4 regions of the Isoptericola sp. NPDC056578 genome follow, and region 1 is predicted to be linked to each of the others. Evidence: riboswitches for the same ligand, from Rfam matches in the RefSeq annotation. Region 1 holds a riboswitch; each other region holds the start of a gene.
The links. Region 1 has a riboswitch for S-adenosylmethionine ahead of ACFQ80_RS03900 (methylenetetrahydrofolate reductase). Riboswitches for the same ligand answer to the same signal wherever they lie in the genome.
Positions count from the first base shown of each region.

Region 2: linked by a shared signal. The riboswitch ahead of ACFQ80_RS01445 (ABC transporter substrate-binding protein) and the one ahead of ACFQ80_RS03900 (methylenetetrahydrofolate reductase) in region 1 are both predicted to bind S-adenosylmethionine.
Region 3: linked by a shared signal. The riboswitch ahead of ACFQ80_RS01355 (NADPH-dependent FMN reductase) and the one ahead of ACFQ80_RS03900 (methylenetetrahydrofolate reductase) in region 1 are both predicted to bind S-adenosylmethionine.
Region 4: linked by a shared signal. The riboswitch ahead of ACFQ80_RS01415 (O-acetylhomoserine aminocarboxypropyltransferase/cysteine synthase family protein) and the one ahead of ACFQ80_RS03900 (methylenetetrahydrofolate reductase) in region 1 are both predicted to bind S-adenosylmethionine.

Region 1 covers NZ_JBHTVC010000005.1:139,959-144,234, forward strand. The annotation lists gene ACFQ80_RS03890 (YbdD/YjiX family protein) at 1-206, shown strand, start outside; gene ACFQ80_RS03895 (NADP-dependent oxidoreductase) at 247-1,146, shown strand; SAM riboswitch class I at 1,240-1,346, shown strand; gene ACFQ80_RS03900 (methylenetetrahydrofolate reductase) at 1,352-2,398, shown strand; gene metE (5-methyltetrahydropteroyltriglutamate--homocysteine S-methyltransferase) at 2,424-4,276, shown strand, end outside.
Region 2 covers NZ_JBHTVC010000002.1:105,113-109,388, forward strand. The annotation lists gene ACFQ80_RS01445 (ABC transporter substrate-binding protein) at 1-1,237, opposite strand, end outside; SAM riboswitch class IV at 1,310-1,423, opposite strand; gene ACFQ80_RS01450 (DUF4395 domain-containing protein) at 1,605-2,066, opposite strand; gene ACFQ80_RS01455 (thioredoxin family protein) at 2,133-2,579, opposite strand; gene ACFQ80_RS01460 (LLM class flavin-dependent oxidoreductase) at 2,688-3,824, opposite strand; gene ACFQ80_RS01465 (LLM class flavin-dependent oxidoreductase) at 3,824-4,276, opposite strand, start outside.
Region 3 covers NZ_JBHTVC010000002.1:85,077-89,352, forward strand. The annotation lists gene ACFQ80_RS01345 (winged helix-turn-helix transcriptional regulator) at 1-16, opposite strand, end outside; gene ACFQ80_RS01350 (NADPH-dependent FMN reductase) at 172-753, shown strand; SAM riboswitch class IV at 870-1,001, shown strand; gene ACFQ80_RS01355 (NADPH-dependent FMN reductase) at 1,024-1,641, shown strand; gene ACFQ80_RS01360 (flavin reductase family protein) at 1,638-2,204, shown strand; gene ACFQ80_RS01365 (LLM class flavin-dependent oxidoreductase) at 2,223-3,416, shown strand; gene ACFQ80_RS01370 (LLM class flavin-dependent oxidoreductase) at 3,426-4,276, shown strand, end outside.
Region 4 covers NZ_JBHTVC010000002.1:98,021-102,296, reverse strand. The annotation lists gene ACFQ80_RS01430 (dipeptide ABC transporter ATP-binding protein) at 1-1,211, shown strand, start outside; gene ACFQ80_RS01425 (M20/M25/M40 family metallo-hydrolase) at 1,208-2,608, shown strand; gene ACFQ80_RS01420 (GNAT family N-acetyltransferase) at 2,716-3,183, shown strand; SAM riboswitch class IV at 3,270-3,383, shown strand; gene ACFQ80_RS01415 (O-acetylhomoserine aminocarboxypropyltransferase/cysteine synthase family protein) at 3,398-4,276, shown strand, end outside.

The DNA of each region.
Region 1 (4,276 bases):
TCGCCCGGGCGCTGGCCCGGGCGACGTCGGCGGGGTGGGCGAGCCTGCGCTGGTACGTGCGCCAGGTGATGGGCGACGACGCCTACGCGACGTACGTCGCGCACGAGCGGTCGGCCCACCCCGGCCGCGCGCCGATGGGCGAGCGCGAGTTCTGGCGGGAGCACTACGCGGAGCAGGACCGCAACCCCGGCTCGCGCTGCTGCTGAGCGGCGCGCGCGACGGCGCCGGCCGGGCCAGGATGGGCGCGTGCGCGCGATCGTGTTCGAGTCCCACGGCGGCCCCGAGGTGCTGCATCTCGCCGACGCCCCCGACCCTCAGGCCGGGCCCGGCCAGGTGCGCGTGCGCGTCGAGGCCGCGGCCGTCAACGGCTGGGACGTGAAGTCCCGCGCCGGCACGACCGGCGGCCCGCCGCCGACGTCGCCCGTCGTGCCGGGCCTGGAGGTGGCGGGGGTCGTCGACCAGGTCGGGGACGGCGTGGCCGGCGTCGCGCCCGGCGACCGCGTCGTGGGCTTCGCCGTCGGCGGCGGGTACGCCGAGCTCGCCCGGACGTCGGTCTTCGCCCGCGTGCCCGCCGGGCTCGCCGCGACCGACGCCGTCACGCTCCCCGTCGCCGCCGAGACCGCGACCCGCGTGCTGCGCCTCCTCGACGTCCGGCCCGGCGAGACGCTGCTCGTGCACGGCGCCTCGGGGTCGGTGGGCGAGCTGGCCGTCCAGCTCGCCGTGCGCCGCGGCGCCCGCGTGATCGGTACGGCGTCGCCGCGGAACCAGGAGCGCGTCGCCGCCCTCGGCGCGACACCCACCACCTACGGCGCAGGGCTCGTGGAGCGGGTCCGCGCCCTCGCCCCCGACGGCGTGGACGCCGTCCTCGACACCACCGGCGCGGGCGTGCTGCCCGACTCGATCACCCTGCGCGGCGGCACCGAGCGCATCGTCACCATCGCCGACGACGCCGCGGCAGACCTCGGCGTCGAGGCCAGCTGGCGGTCCGAGCGCGACGCCGGCGAGCTCGCCGAGGCCGTCGACGCCCTCGCCCGCGGCGACCTCGTGACCACCGTCGGCGCGGTGCTCCCGCTGGCCGACGCGCCCCGTGCGCACGCCCTGGTCGAGAGCGGCCAAGCCGGCGGCAAGGTCGTGCTGGTGCCCTGAGCAGGGCGTTCCCGCCCGCCCGGCATCCGCGATCGTCTCAGCAGGCGGTCTCATCCTCGCCCGTATCGCGGATGCTGCGTACGATCGCGTGACAAGCCATCCAGAGCGGCCGAGAGTCCTGGCTCGACGACGCCGCAGCAACCCGTTCTCCGACGGAAGCCTCCCGAGGACGAAGGTGCTCACGCCAGGATCGATGGAGTGACGCATGGTCGCAGAGGCATCCTTTTCGCCCACCCCGGCAGCTCAGCCGGCAGTTCACCCGGCGCTGCCGGCACGCCCGACGGTCTCGTTCGAGCTCATGCCGCCGCGCCGGCCGGACGCCGCGCCCAAGTTCTGGGAGACGGCGCGCCGGCTCGTCGCCGCACGACCGGACTTCATGTCCGTGACGTACGGCGCGGGCGGCGGTGACCGGGCGACCGCCCGCCAGGTCGTCGCGACCCTGCTCGAAGGCACGCCCGTCCTGCCGGTGGCGCACCTGACCTGCGTGGGCGCGCACCGCGAGGACGTGTCCGCCGTCATCGACGACTTCCTCGACGCCGGCACCCGCGCGTTCCTCGCCCTGCGCGGCGACCCGCCGAAGGACCAGCCGGACTGGGAGCCGCCCGCCGACGGCGTCGCGTCCTCGATCGAGCTCGTGCACCTGCTGCGCGAGGTCGAGGCGCGGCGCTGCGCGACCGACCCCGGGGCCGCCCTGCGCGGCGCCGCCCGCCCGATGACGATCGCCGTCGCGACGTTCGTCGACGGCAACGTGCAGGCCGGCACCACCCGGGCCCAGGAGGTCCGGCGCCTCAAGGAGAAGCAGGACGCGGGGGCGAGCTTCGCCATCACGCAGCTGTTCTACGAGGCCGACTCCTACACCGACTTCGTCGCCGAGGCCCGCGCGGCCGGGGTGACGATCCCGATCCTCGCGGGGCAGCTGCCCACGACCGAGCCGCGCCGGCTCCGTCGCGTCGAGGAGCTCACCGGCGTCCGCGCGCCCCGGCACCTGCTGGACGCGCTCGACGCCGCGGGGGACCCGGAGGCGCAGCACGCCTACGGGACCGCGCGCGCCGTCGAGCTCGCCCAGCGCGTGCTCGACGCGGGCGCCCCCGGCATCCACGTGTACACGTTCAACAAGTACCGTCCCGCTCTGGACCTGCTCGAGGGTGTCCACCTCGGCGGACCGGCGCCGGCCGACGTCACGTCGGACGGCGCGGACCTGGCCAGAAGGCCGTGGGTACCGAGCATCCCGACCCAGGCTCCCGCCGTCTGAGCGGAGCCCGAACTCTGGAGTGCTCATGTCCACCACCAGCACCACCCCCGCCGCGGCATTTCCCGGCGGCACGATCCTCGGCTACCCCCGCATCGGGCGTCGCCGCGAGCTCAAGAAGGCCGTCGAGTCGTTCTGGGCCGGGCGCACCGACGCCGTCGACCTGGAGGTCACGGCCGGCGCGCTGCGCCGTGAGACCGCCCGCTGCCTCGTCGAGCTCGGGCTGAACCCCGACGACGGCTCCGTGCCGGGGTCGTTCTCCTACTACGACCAGGTGCTCGACGTCGTCGCGCTGCTCGGCGCCGTCCCCGAGCGGTTCCGTGACCTGCTCGACGACGAGGACGGCTCGCTCGAGCTCGACGGCTACTTCACCGTGGCCCGCGGCCGCGGCGAGGACGCCCCGCTCGAGATGACCAAGTGGTTCGACACCAACTACCACTACCTGGTCCCCGAGATCAGCGAGACGACGCCGGTCTCGTTCGCGGACCACCGCATCGTGCGCGAGTACGCCGAGGCCAAGGAGGCCGGCGTCACGACGCGTCCCGTGCTCGTGGGCCCGGTGACGTTCCTCGCCCTGTCCAAGGCGGCCGACGAGGCGGGCGACGGGTTCCACCCGCTCGACCGGCTCGACGACGTCGTCGCCGCGTACGCCGACCTGCTGCGCGCGCTGGCCGCGGTCGGGGTGCCGTGGGTGCAGCTCGACGAGCCCGCGCTCGTCACCGACTCGCTCGACGTGCCCGCCGAGCGCCTGCACGCGGCGATCGCGTCCGCCTACCGCGCGCTGGCGACCGACCTCGCGACGGCCACCGACGACGCCGACGGCGAGCGGCCCGCGATCCTGGTGACGGCGCCGTTCGGCGGCCTGCACGAGGACGCCCTCGCGCTCCTCGCCGCGACCGACGTCGACGCGATCGCGATCGACCTGGTCAAGGGCGCCGTGCCCGCCCGGCCGGTGCCGGGCCTCGAGGGCAAGACGCTCGTCGCCGGGGTGATCGACGGCCACAACGTGTGGCGGGCCGACCTGGCCGCCAAGCTCGGCACCGTCGAGGCGCTCCGCGGCCTCGGCGCCGGGGCCCTCGCCGTCGGGACGTCGACGTCGCTGCTGCACGTGCCGCACGACGTCGAGGACGAGGTGTACGACCAGCACGCGGCGGGCACCACCCTCGACCCGCGCCTGCGCGACTGGCTGGCGTTCGCCGACCAGAAGGTGGGCGAGGTCGCGACCCTGGCCCGCGCCCTCACGGACGGTCGCGCGGCCGTCGAGGACGCGCTCGCCGCGTCGTCCGCGGCCGTGGCCTCGCGCGCGACGGCGGCCGGCGTCGTCGTGCCCGAGGTGCGCGACCGCGCCGCGGCGCTCACCGACGCCGACTTCGCCCGCGGCCCGTACGCGGAGCGCGCCGCCGCCCAGGCGGCGCGGCTGAACCTGCCCCCGCTGCCCACGACGACGATCGGCTCGTTCCCGCAGACCCCCGAGATCCGCAAGGCCCGCGCCGCGTGGACCAAGGGCGAGCTCGCCGACGCCGACTACTCCGCCGCGATGCGGGAGGAGATCGGGCGCGTCGTGACGCTGCAGGAGGAGCTGGGCCTCGACGTGCTGGTGCACGGCGAGCCCGAGCGCAACGACATGGTGCAGTACTTCGCCGAGCAGCTCGACGGGTTCGCGGTGACGGCGAACGGCTGGGTGCAGTCGTACGGCTCGCGCTGCGTGCGCCCGCCGATCCTGTGGGGGGACGTGCAGCGCCCGGCGCCGATCACCGTCGAGTGGTCCGCGTACACGGCGTCGCTCACCGACAAGCCGGTCAAGGGCATGCTCACCGGCCCGGTGACGATCCTCGCGTGGTCGTTCGTGCGCGACGACCAGCCGCTCGGCGACACCGCGAA
Region 2 (4,276 bases), on a different contig from region 1:
GGCGCAGCTGCTGCTGCACGAGCTCGAGCGGCTCGGGCACCTGCCAGAACGTCACGGTCGTGGTGAGCTTCTGCCCGTCCTTCTCCCGGATGCCGTCGGCGCCCTCGACCCAGCCGGCGTCGTCGAGGATCTTCTTCGCGCCCTCGGGGTCGTAGGCGAGCAGGTCGTCGGCGCCCTCGAACAGCGGCGTCGAGTGGGAGAGCACACCCGTGGCCGGCTGGTCCTGCGGCGTCAGCACGGTGTCCACGATCTGCTGCCGGTCGATCCCCTTGACGAGCGCGGTGCGCACGGCCTCGTCGGCGGCCAGCGGGCTGGACTCGTTCGGGAAGAGGTTGAACACGACGCCCGGGTTGGCGCGGTACTGCAGCCAGAACCCGTTGCCGTCGAACTGCGGCAGGTCGACGGCGTTCAGCGCGGCGGTGGCGTCGATCTGGCCGGACTGCAGGGAGCCGGTGCGCACGCCGGCCTCGGGGATGACCTTGAAGGTCACGGTGTCGAGGTAGGCCTCGCCGGTGTGCGCGTTCGCCTCCGAGCCCCAGGCGTAGTCCTTGACCTTCTCCAGGACGATCTCCTGGTCCTGGGTGTAGGTCTGCACGGCGAACGGCCCGGAGCCCACGTACTTGCCGGCGCAGCGGTCCTCGGCCGACAGCTTCGCCGAGCCGGGCGACAGCAGGCCGAGGGAGAACGTCGACGTGGCCTGGAGGAACTGCGCGCTGGGCTCGTCGAAGTCGACGGTCACGGTGTTCTCGTCCACCACGGTGGTGCCCGCGTAGCCGACCAGGTACTGCGACCCGAGCGACGCCACGGCGCCGAGGTCGACGATGGCGTCGAAGTTGGTCTTGACGGCCTCGGCGTCGATCGGGGTGCCGTCGGCGAAGGTGGCGTCGTCGCGCAGGTGGAACGTGTAGCTGGAGGCGTCGTCGTTCACCTCCCAGCTCTCGGCGAGCCAGGGCAGGATCTCGCCCGACTCCGGGTCCTGGGCGGTCAGGGAGGCGACGGTCTGCCGGGCGGCCGCGATCGCGTCGTTGTTGCCGACCTGCTGCGGGTCGATGCAGTGCGAGTCCACCGTGATGGCGAACGTCAGGTCGCCGCCGGCGACGGGCTCGGCGTCGGCCGACGCGCCGGTACCGGTCGCGTCGGCGCCGCTCGAGCAGGCGCCCAGCAGGAGGCCGGCGGCCGAGGCGGCCGCGGCCAGCCCGAGGGTCCGGCGGCGGTGGGTGCGAGGGGTGGTGGTCATCGCGTGGCGTTCCTCGTGGTCGTGGCGGGTCGTCCCGGCCCCGGCACGCTGCCGGGACCCGGTGGACGACCGGAGCCGTGCTTACCCCGCCGCGGGCGCGGCAGGGTCAGGTCGTTCCCGGAGCACCCCGTCACGTCGAAGGGTTGCTGGCCAGCGAGCCGGGCCTGGGTGCTGGCGCTCGTCACCTGGGCGGCAGGGAAGCCCTCCCGGCCGCGGGAGTCAAGGGTCGGGCGGGTCGTCTCACATCACGGACCGGTGCGGGCGCCTCGGGCCGCGTCCGGACGCACGACGGCCCCGCCCGTCGGGGTGACGGGCGGGGCCGGTGACACGGTGGCGGCGAGGGAGCCGGTGGCGGTCTCCGCCGCGCTCAGCGCGCCGCGGGGCTCAGCCTCTTGCCCAGCAGGTACAGCTCGCACCCGAGGCACAGCCCGACGACGGCGTTCAGCCCGGCGGCCACGAAGGCGAGGCCGGCGGCCCAGGGCACGGCGGCGAGCACGCCCGCCAGCCCGAGGACCACGCCGACGCCGGTGACGACCAGGCCGACGAGCTGGGCGAACCGCGGCGGCCGCGGGTCCTCGAGCTCGGCGGGCGGCGCGAGCCGGGGGCGGACGAGCGTCTTGAAGAGCCAGCCCTGCACCGTGCCCTGCGCGCCGCGCACGGCGCCCAGGAGGAACCCGGCCGCCACGACGGCGAGCAGCACGAGGCCGGCGGTGCTCGCCCCGAGGAGCACGACCACGGCGAGCAGCAGCGCCGTGATCCCGGCGCCCACGCGCGGCCCCCGCGGGTCGATGCCGGCCGGCGCCTGCGTGGTGGTGGTCTCGCGGGTCATCGTCGCCTCCTGCGGCGGGTCGGGTCAGGCGGTTCGGTTCGGGTCAGGCGGGTCGGGCGGTTCGGGTCAGGCGACGCCGGCGGGTGCCGGGAGGGCGGCGGCCAGCGCCTGGCGCGCCTGGGCGGGCGACATGCCGCCGCTGCTGCGGGCGGCCTGCGCCCCGGTGGCGTCGAGCACCAGCACCGTCGGGGTGCTGAGGACGCCGAGCTCCCGCACGAGGTCGAGGTGGTCGTCGACGTCGAGCTCGTGGTGCTCGACGCCGGCCTCGCGCTCGGCGAGGCCGCGCAGCACGCGGGCGGTGGCGCGGCACGGGGCGCACACCTCGGCGGACAGCTGGACGAACGTGGCCCGCTCCCCCAGCCGGACGCCGCGGGCCGCCCAGTCCACGCCGGGGTCCCGTCGGGCGGGGGTCGTGCGGACGCGGCCCTGGCGCGCCTTCCAGAGCGCACCCAGGACGACGGTCCCGAGGACGAGCACCCCCAGCACCACGAGCTGGGTCGGCTGCACGGTCATGGTTCCCTCCCTCGCCACGGTCGACGTCCGCGGCCATTCTCCTCGTCGCCCACCATCCGGTCGACGGGGTACCCGCATGGCGGACACCTCGTCGACCGGATCGCGGAGCTAGGCAGGCACCGCCGCCACGCGGTCGCCGGGGTGCCCCGCCGCGGTGAACCCGGCGGCCCGGCGCGCGTCGTGGGGACCCCAGAGCGTCGTCGACACCTCGGCGCGCACCAGCGGCGCCACCTCGGCGGCGAACCGGCGCAGCACGTCCTCCTGGTGGGACGGCTCGAGCAGGTGGTTCACCGACACCGACTGCAGCACGTGCCCGAAGGTCCCGTGGTAGTCGAGGATCTTCTCCGCCACCCGCTCCGGCGAGCCGACCAGCGCGGGCCCGCGCTCCACCGCGTCCTCGATCGTCTCGAAGGCGAGGGCCTTGCCCACGTGCGTCGCGGGGTCGTAGCCCCGGGCCCGCAGCCGCGCGACCTGCCCCTCGTACAGCGGGCGGTACTCCTCGATCGCCTGCTCGGTGGTGTCGGCGAGGAACAGCCCGCCCGACCCTGCCCCGACGAACCCCTGGGCCGGGTCGTGCCCGGCCGCCGCGTACCGCTCGCGGTACCGGTCGATGAGCACCCCGTAGCTCTCCCGCGGCTGCAGCGCGTTGGCGCTGACGATCGGGTCGCCCCAGCGGGCGGCCAGGTCGACGGCGAACTCGCTCGTCGCGGAGCCGTGCCAGATGCGGAACGCCCCCGCGTAGGGCCGCGGCAGCGTGGTGGCGTGCTCGAGGGCGTGCCGGTGGCGGCCGGACCACGTCACGTCCTCCTCCGACAGCAGCAGGCGCAGCAGCTCGTAGTTCTCCTCGAGGTACTCGTACTGCCGGGCGATGTCGAGGCCGAGCAGCGGGTACTGCAGCTCCTCGTTCCCCTTCCCGATGACGATCTCCAGCCGCCCGCGGGAGAGCTGGTCGACGGTCGCGAGGTCCTCGGCCACCCGGATCGGGTCGAGCAGCGAGAGCACGGTGACGCCGGTGGACAGCAGGATGCGCTCGGTCCGGGCGGCGACGGCGCCGAGGATCACCGTGGGCGCGGACGACAGCACGTCGCCGGCGTGCCGCTCCCCCACGGCGAACGAGTCGAAGCCGAGCTCCTCGGCCAGCACGGCGTGCTCGACGACGCGCGCCAGCCGGTCCGCGGGCGGCACCGTCTCCCCCGTGACGGGATGCGGCGGGTTGAAGACGATGTCGAGCAGCTGGAAGCGCATCAGGCGACGCGCTCCTCGGCGCCGGCCGTCGCCGTCTCGGCCGCGGCACGGTCGCGCGCGGCGACGCCCTCGCGCACCAGCGGGATGACGTACCGGCCGAAGTCGATCGCGTCGTCGAGCAGGTCGTAGCCGCGGGCGGAGATGACCCGCACGCCCAGGTCGTAGTACGCGAGCAGCGCCTCGGCGACCTGCTCGGGCGTGCCGACCAGCGCGTTGGAGTTGCCGGCCCCGCCGGTGGCCTTGGCCGTCGCGGTCCACAGCGCGGTGTCGTACCGCTCGCCCTCGGCGGCGATCTCGAGCAGCCGCTGCGACCCCGCGTTCTCCGGCCGGTCGATCGGGTGCCGCCGGGAGAGCTGCCCGCCGAGCTCCGCCTTGCGTGCCTCGATGCGGTCCAGCACGCGGTGCGCCTTCTCCCACGCGAGCTCCTCGGTGGGGGCGACGATCGGGCGGAA
Region 3 (4,276 bases), on a different contig from region 1:
TCTCCGTGCTCGCCATGCTCGCTCCGTCCCGATCCGCACCCCGGGGTGCGTGACGCACTTCATGGTGCGGGTGGCCGACCGGGCATAGGGCACCGGTCACCGGAGGTTCCCGCCATCGACCACAACACGTCGGGGCGACCGAGATCGTCCCGACCCGACGGAAGGCGCACCATGACGACGATCGCGATCATCACCGGCAGCACCCGACCCGGCCGCTACAGCGAGCGCGTCGCGCGCTGGGTGCTCGACGTCGCGGGACGGCGCGACGACGCCCGCTTCGAGCTGGTCGACCTCGCCGAGCAGGACCTGCCCCACCTCGACGAGCCGGTCCCCGCCTCGGGCGGGCAGTACGCCGGCGAGCACACCCGGCGGTGGGCGGCGACCGTCGCCCCGTTCGACGGCTTCGTGTTCGTGACCCCCGAGTACAACCACTCGGTGCCCGGGGTCCTCAAGAACGCCCTCGACTACCTGTACGCCGAGTGGAACGACAAGGCGGCGGGGTTCGTCGGCTACGGCGTCCTCGGCGGCGCGCGGGCCGTGGAGCACCTGCGCCTGGTCGCGGCCGAGCTGCAGCTCGCGACGGTCCGCACGCAGGTGGCGCTGTCGTTCCACCACGACTTCCGCGAGTACCGCGAGCTCGACCCGGAGCCCCGGCAGCGCGCCGCGCTCGACGAGCTCCTGGACCAGGTGGTGGCCTGGTCGGACGCCCTCGCGCCGCTCCGCGCGGCGCGGGCGGCGGCCGCCGCGGCCTGACCGACCCGTCGGGGAGGACGCGGCGCGGTCGACCGTGGACCGCGCCGCGTCCGGATCGTGAGAATTCTCGGGAGCAGCCTGGCGTTCTGCGAAACGGCTGCTATACCTCCGCCCCAGGTCAAGAGCCCCAGCGCGAAGCCCCGGCTGGCTGGGCAGCAACCCCACGTCACGGCGGGGTGCTCCGGAGGATGACCAGGCCGCCGGCCGGCCCGTCCGCGGGCCGAGACGCCGCGCGGCAAGCGTGATCGACGGACTTGCGAGGTACACCCGATGACCGAACCCACCCGCCCCTCCGCCGCCTCCGTGGTGGTGGTCTCCGGCAACCCGCGCGAAGGCTCGCGCACCCTGGCCGCGGCCGAGGCCGCCGGGCGCCGCGTCGCCGAGCTGCTCGGCACCACGGACGTGGCGACGATCGAGCTCGCGGCGTTCGCGGGCGAGATCCTCACGGCCGCGCACCCGGCCGCCGACGAGGCGAAGGACCGCCTGGCGCGCGCCACGGTCGCCGTCGTCGCGACCCCCGTCTACAAGGCCTCCTACACGGGTCTGCTCAAGGCGTTCCTCGACCTCTACGGGCCGGACGGCCTGGCGGGCGTCGTGGTCGTGCCGCTCGTCGTGTCCGGCAACCCGGCGCACGCGCTCGCCGGCGAGGCGCACCTGCGGCCCGTCCTCGTGGAGCTGGGTGCCGTCGTGCCCACCCGCACCCTGACCCTCACCGAGGCGCAGCTGCCCGACCTCGGCCAGGCGCTCGACCCCTGGTTCGCCCGCTGGGCGACGCCGCTGCGGCGCGCCGCCGGCGTACCCGCCGCGCCGGCCGCCACCGCCACGGCCGCCACGACCACCACCACGACGGACGCCACCGCCGCCGAGCTGACGGGAGCCGCCCTGTGACCACGGAGCACACCCACGCGCACACCGACCTGTCCGCCCTGTCCGAGATCGAGGAGCTCCTGGCCCAGCAGGACGAGCCCCAGCTGTCCCCCGACGAGTTCAAGACGGTCTTCCGCCAGCACCCGGCAGGCGTCGCCGTCGTCGCGCTCGCGCACGAGGGCCGCCCCGTCGGGTTCACCGCCACGTCCGTGATCTCCGTGTCCGCCGCGCCGCCGCTGCTGGCGTTCTCGCTGGCGTCCACCTCCTCGTCGTGGCCCGCCGTCTCGGAGGCCAGCACGCTCGCGATCAGCTTCCTCGCCGACCACCAGGACCACCTCTCCGCCCGGTTCGCGACGAGCGGCATCGACCGCTTCGCGGACGGCGGCTGGACGGCCCTGCCCTCGGGCGAGCCCGTGATCGACGGGGCGGTCTCGTGGGTGCGGGCCCGGGTGGTGCAGCGGACGCCGGTCGGCGACAGCTACCTGGTGTCCCTGCGCGCGCTGCAGTCCGGGTCGGACGACGCCTCGCCGCTCGTCTACCTCGACCGGACCTACCACCGGCTCGGCGACGAGTCCCAGATCTGAGAGGCGGCCCCCCGCACCATGACCACCCTGACCTCTCCCTTCCTCGTGGGGCTCGACGTCGACGGCGCGGGCGCGCACCCCGCGGCCGTCACGAGCACGGGGATCGCCGTGACCGAGCTCGTCTCCGCCGCACGGCTCGCCCGCACGGTGCGGCGCGCCGAGCACGCCGGCGTCACCTTCGCCACGTTCGCCGACGCCCTGCTGCCCGCGGTCGCGGGGTCGCCCGCCTCCGCGCGGCTCGACGCCGTCACCCGCGCGGCGTTCGTGTCCCGCACCACCACCGCGATCGGCCTGGTGCCCCAGGTGCCGACCACCTACCCGGAGCCGTTCCACGTGGCGGCCCAGCTCGCGTCCCTCGACATCGCGGCCTCCGGCCGGGGCGGCTGGCTCGCCGGCACGACCCGCACCCCGGAGACGGCGGCCGCCTACGGCCGCGACGACGTCGCCGACCTCGCCCGCGAGGCCCGCGACGTCGTGCAGGTCGTGCGCGACCTGTGGGACTCGTGGGAGGACGACGCCGTGATCCGCGACGTCGCCACCGGCCGCTACGTGGACCGCGACCGGCTGCACCACGTCGACTTCGTCGGCGAGAGCTTCGCCGTCAAGGGCCCGCTCATCACGCCGCGCCCGCCCCAGGGTCAGCTCGTGGTGCTCGCGGCGGCCGCCGACGTCGCGCCCTCGGTGCGCGCCGAGCCCCTGGTCGACGTCGCGCTCGTCGGCGGCACCGACGTCGCCACCGCCCGCGCGGCGGCACGCGCAGCGACGGCCGCGGGGACCGGCGGGCCCGACGGCGCCGCCCGGGCGGTGCTCGACCTGGAGGTGGTGCTCGACGCCGGCGACCGCACCGCGACCGCCCGGCTCGCCGAGCTCGACGCCGCCACGCCCTCGGAGGCGCGCACCGGCTGGGGCACGGGCGCGCTGCGGTACACCGGCGACGCCCCGGGCCTCGCCGGCCTCCTCGCCGAGCTCGCCGCGTCGGGCGACGTCGCCGGCGTGCGGCTGCTGCCCGCCGTCCTCGACGCCGACCTGCCGGTGCTCTCGGGCGACGTGCTGCCCGCGCTGCGCGCCGCCCGGCTCACCGCGGCGCCCCGCGCGGGCACCACCCTGCGGGAGACGCTCGGGCTGCCGCGCCCCGCGAACCGCCACGAGACCCGACCCGACGCCGGCACCCGGGCGCGGCGCGCCGCCCCGACCGCCGTCGCGACCGCCTGAGGAACTCCGATGACCACACCGACGACACTGCACGCCCCCGACGCGCCGATCACCCGCCCCCGCGCGCAGGTGCACTTCGGCGTCTTCTTCCAGGGCGTCAACCACACCACCATCTGGTCCGACCCGGAGTCCGGGTCGCAGACGGACTTCGCCTCCTTCGAGCGCGTGGTCCGCACCGCCGAGCGCGGGCTGTTCGACGCGTTCTTCCTCGGCGAGGGCCTGCGCCTGCGCGAGACCCGCGGCCGGATCCACGACCTGGACGTCGTGGGCCGCCCCGACGCGATCACCCAGCTCGCCGCGCTGGCGGCGATCACCGAGCGCATCGGCCTCGTCGCCACCCAGAACACGACGTATCACGACCCTGCCGACCTGGCCCGGCGCCTCGCGAGCCTCGACGTCCTGTCCGGCGGGCGGGCGGCGTGGAACGTCGTGACGACGGACAACGCGTGGACCGGCGAGAACTTCCGCCGCGGCGGCTACCTCGACCACGCCGACCGCTACGAGCGGGCCGCCGCCGTGCTGGCCGTCGCCCGCGGGGTCTGGGACGCGTTCCCGGACGGCCCCGACGGCGACGTGGCGCGGGTGAACGTGCCGGGCGCCGACCTGCGCACCCCCCGCGACCTGGTGCTCGACGTCACCACGCCCCGCAGCCCGCAGGGCCACCCGGTGATCTTCCAGGCGGGCGACTCGCCCCAGGGGCGCGACTTCGCCGCCGCGCACGCCGACGTCATCTTCTCCCGGCACGGCGCGGTGCTCGCCGACGCGCTGGAGTTCGCGGCCGACGTGCGCCGCCGCGTCGTCGCCGCCGGACGGCCGGAGGACGACGTGAAGATCTTCCCGGGCACCGCGATCGTCGTCGG
Region 4 (4,276 bases), on a different contig from region 1:
GCCTGCGTCAACGGGTGCTCATCGCGATCGCCATCGCGGCCGGGCCCCGCCTGATCGTCGCGGACGAGCCGACCAGCGCCCTCGACGTCACCGTGCAGCGCCGCATCCTGGACCACCTCGACTCGCTCGTGCGCGAGACGGGCACCGCGGTGCTGCTCATCACCCACGACCTGGGGGTGGCCGCCGACCGCGCCGACCGCATCGTGGTCCTCGAGCAGGGACTGGTGGTCGAGGAGGGCCCCGCCGCCCGCCTGCTGGCCGACCCGCAGCACCCGTACACGCGCGCGCTCCTGGCGGCCGCGCCGAGCCTGGCGAGCTCGCGCCTCGTCGTCGTCGGCGGCGACCGCGGCCCCGCCCCCGACGCCGAGCGGCGCGCGGAGCCGGCGCCGTCCTCCGCGGAGGGCACGGCGTCGCCGGTGCTCGCGCTCGACGGCGTCCGCAAGGAGTTCCCACTGCCGCGCGGGGCGGAGCGCCGCACCCTCGTCGCGGTCGACGACGTGAGCCTCGCGGTGGGGCGGGGCCGCACCTACGCCCTGGTCGGGGAGTCCGGCTCGGGCAAGAGCACGACGGCGCGCCTGGCGCTGCGTCTCGAGCAGCCCACGGCCGGGAGCGTCGTGTTCCGCGGCGAGGACATCACGGACGCGCGCGGACGGGAGCTGCGCGCGCTGCGACGGGGCTTCCAGGTGGTGTACCAGAGCCCGTACGCGTCGCTCGACCCCCGGTTCACGGTGGAGCAGATCGTGGCCGAGCCGCTGCGCGCCTACGGCGTGGGCGATCGCGCGGAGCGCGCCGACCGGGCGCGGGCCCTGATCGAGGACGTCGCGCTGCCGGCCGACGTGCTGCGGCGCGGCCCCCGGGAGCTGTCCGGCGGGCAGCGCCAGCGCGTCGCCATCGCGCGGGCGCTGGCCCTGCAGCCGGAGCTCGTCGTGCTGGACGAGCCCGTGTCCGCGCTCGACGTCTCGGTGCAGGCGCAGATCCTCGAGCTGCTGGTGCGGCTCCAGGCCGAGCACGGGCTCGCGTACCTGTTCATCTCGCACGACCTCGCGGTCGTGCGGCAGGTGGCCGACCAGGTCGGCGTGATGAGCCGCGGCCGGCTCGTGGAGCAGGGTGCGGCGGACCAGATCCTGCTGGACCCGCAGGAGGAGTACACGCGCGAGCTCGTCGCGGCCATCCCCGGCCGCCGGGCCGTGCAGAGGCTGGAGACGGTATGACGACCACGACGACCTCCACGACGACGTCCACGACGACGGCGGCGCCCACGAGCGGCGGGCGGCGGCTCACGACCGAGGAGGTGCTCGCGGGCCAGACGGTCGAGCTGCTGCGGGCGCTCATCCGCAACGCGTGCGTCAACGACGGCACGGTGGGCTCGGGCCAGGAGGTCCGCAACGCGGAGACCATCGCGGACTTCCTCGACGGCGCCGGGCTGGAGCTCGAGCGGGTGGAGCCGCAGCCCGGGCGCACGTCGCTGGTCACGCGCGTGCACGGCACCGACCCGACGGCGCCGAGCCTCGGCCTGGTCGGGCACACCGACGTCGTCCCCGTCGAGCCGGACGGCTGGAGCCGCGACCCGTTCGGGGCCGAGCTCGTCGACGGCTGGGTCTGGGGCCGGGGCGCGATCGACATGCTCGGGCTCACGGCGGCCTACGCCGTCGTGACGCGGGCGCTCGCGACCTCCGGCCGCCCGCCGCGCGGCGACCTGCTGCTCGCCGCCGTCGCGGACGAGGAGCACGGCAGCGTGTGGGGGGTCGACTGGCTCACCACCCATCGGTGGGACCTGGTGCGGGCCGACCACGTGCTCACCGAGTCCGGCGGCGTGCCCGTGGGGCCGCTCGGGGCGCGGACGCTGGCCGTGGGGGAGAAGGGCGGCGCCGGCCGGCTGCTGCGCGTGCACGGCCGGCCCGGGCACGGCTCCGGGCCGTGGGGCAGCAGGAACGCCATCGTCATCGCCGCGGAGGTGGTGCGGCGCATCGCCGCCGCCCGCGGCCCCGTCGTCGTCGGCGACCTCTGGCGCCGGTACGTGGACGCGCTGGCGCCGGAGCCCGACCTGCGCGCCGCCCTGCTCGACCCGGAGCGGCTCGACGACGCGCTCCCGCGGCTCGGCGCCCTCGGCGCGGTCGCGCACGCCACGACGCACACGACGCTCGCCCCGACCGTCATCGGCGCCGGGTCCAAGCCGAACGTCATCCCGGGCCTGGCCGAGATCACGCTCGACATCCGCGTCCTGCCGGGCACCCGGCCCGGCGACGTCGAGGCGCTGCTCACCGAGACCCTCGGGGACCTGGCGGAGCACGTCGAGATCGTGGGCGACCGGTTCGGCGAGCCCTCCCTGTCGCCCACGGACAACGACCTGTACCGCGTCATCGAGCGGACGGTGTCGGCCCGCACCGGGGGCGCCCCCGTGGTGCCGACCCTCGGCACGGGCGGCACCGACGGGCGGTTCTACCGGCGCCGCGGCGTCCCGGCCTACGGCTTCGGGCTGCTCAGCGCCGACTGGGACCCCGGCGCGTGGCGCGGGCTGTTCCACGGCAACGACGAGCGGGTCGACGTCGCCTCCCTCGAGCTCACCACCGCCGCGCTGCACGACGTCGTCACGACGTTCCTGCGCTGAGGGCGGGCATGGGAACGGCCACCGCCAGGGTCCCCGGCCCCGCGACTCCCGGGGACGGCCCGCCGGGACCGGCGCGATGGGTCGCCACCGGATGGGACGACCCCCGCGTGGCCGCCCTCCGGGACGCCATGGACGCGGACCTCGCGCCCCGCTACGCCGCCCTGCGCGCCGAGCGGGCCCGCCTGTTCGCGGCGCGCGCGCCCGGCGGCCTCCAGGTCGTGCCGACGGCCGAGGAGGTCCTCGTGACCTGGTTGGCCCTCGTCGGCGACGAGCCTGTCGCGACGGCGTCGCTGCGCCGGCTCGGCACGCCGGACGCGGCGACCGACGCGGTGACGTACGAGGTCAAGCGGCTCTTCGTGCGCCCCGCCCACCGGCGGCGCGGCCTGGCGGCCGCGGCGTTGACGGCGGTGGAGGGCTCGGCGCGGGAGCGGGGGATCGGCGAGCTGCGGCTGCAGACCGGTGTGCTGCAACCGGAGGCGGTCGCGCTCTACGAGCGCGAGGGGTGGCGGCGGATCCCGCCGTACCCGCCCTACCCGCCCGAGTCGAGCGTCTGCTTCGTCAGGTCGCTGCGGTAGCTGGGACAGCACGTGCGGGTCCGGCATACGAGACCGCGCCGGACCGGGGTTGACGGCCGCGCCCTCGTCGGCTTCCCTGCGCCCCAGGTGACGAGCGCCAGTGCCAAGGCCCGGCTGGCTGGCCGGCAACCCTTCGACGTGACGGGGTGCCCCGGGAGCGACCTGACCGCTGCGCGACCGCGCGGGGGTAAGCACGGTTCTCCTGGAGACGACGTTGACGACCCTGACCGAGACGCACCCCACCGACCCGACCCGGCCCCACGGGTTCACGACGACACAGGTCCACGCCGGGGGTTCCGAGGGCGACGGCCCCGGGAGCGCGAGCCCTCGAGCGACCCCGATCCATCTCACGGCGGGGTTCCGGTTCGCCGGCTACGAGGACGCCGAGGCGCACTTCGGCGCCGGCGAGGGATACGCGTACACGCGCCACGGCAACCCGACCACGGAGTCCGTCGAGCGCCGGATCGCCCGCCTGGAGGGCGGTGCCGAGGCGCTGTTCCTCGCCTCGGGCCAGGCGGCGATCACGACGACGCTCCTCGGCCTCGTCGGCGCGGGCCAGCGCGTGCTCGCCTCGCCCAGCCTCTACGAGGGCACGCGGGGGCTGTTCCTGGAGAACCTGCCCCGCCTCGGGATCGAGACCGACTTCGTCGCGGACCCGGCGGACGTCGGCGCGTGGGAGCGGGCGATCACCCCGGACACCCGGGTCGTGTTCCTGGAGTCGATCCCCAACGCGCGCGGCGACGTGCACGACCTCGCCGCGATCGCGCGGGTCGCGCACGCCCGCGGTCTCGCGTTCGTCGTCGACAACACGCTGGCCACCCCGTACCTGCTGCGCCCGATCGAGCACGGCGCCGACGTCGTGGTGCACTCCGCGAGCAAGTTCCTCGCCGGGCACGGGTCGGTGCTGGGCGGGGTGGTGGTCGACGCCGGGACGTTCGACGCCGAGGCGTCGGGCCGGCTGTACCCGCACCTGGTCGCCCCGTCGCGGCTGGGCGCGGCGAGCCTCGTCGAGCGGCACGGCGGCCGGGCCCGGATCGCCTACCTCCGCGAGAGCGTCGCGCCGCGGTTCGGGCCGACCCCGTCGCCGATCAAC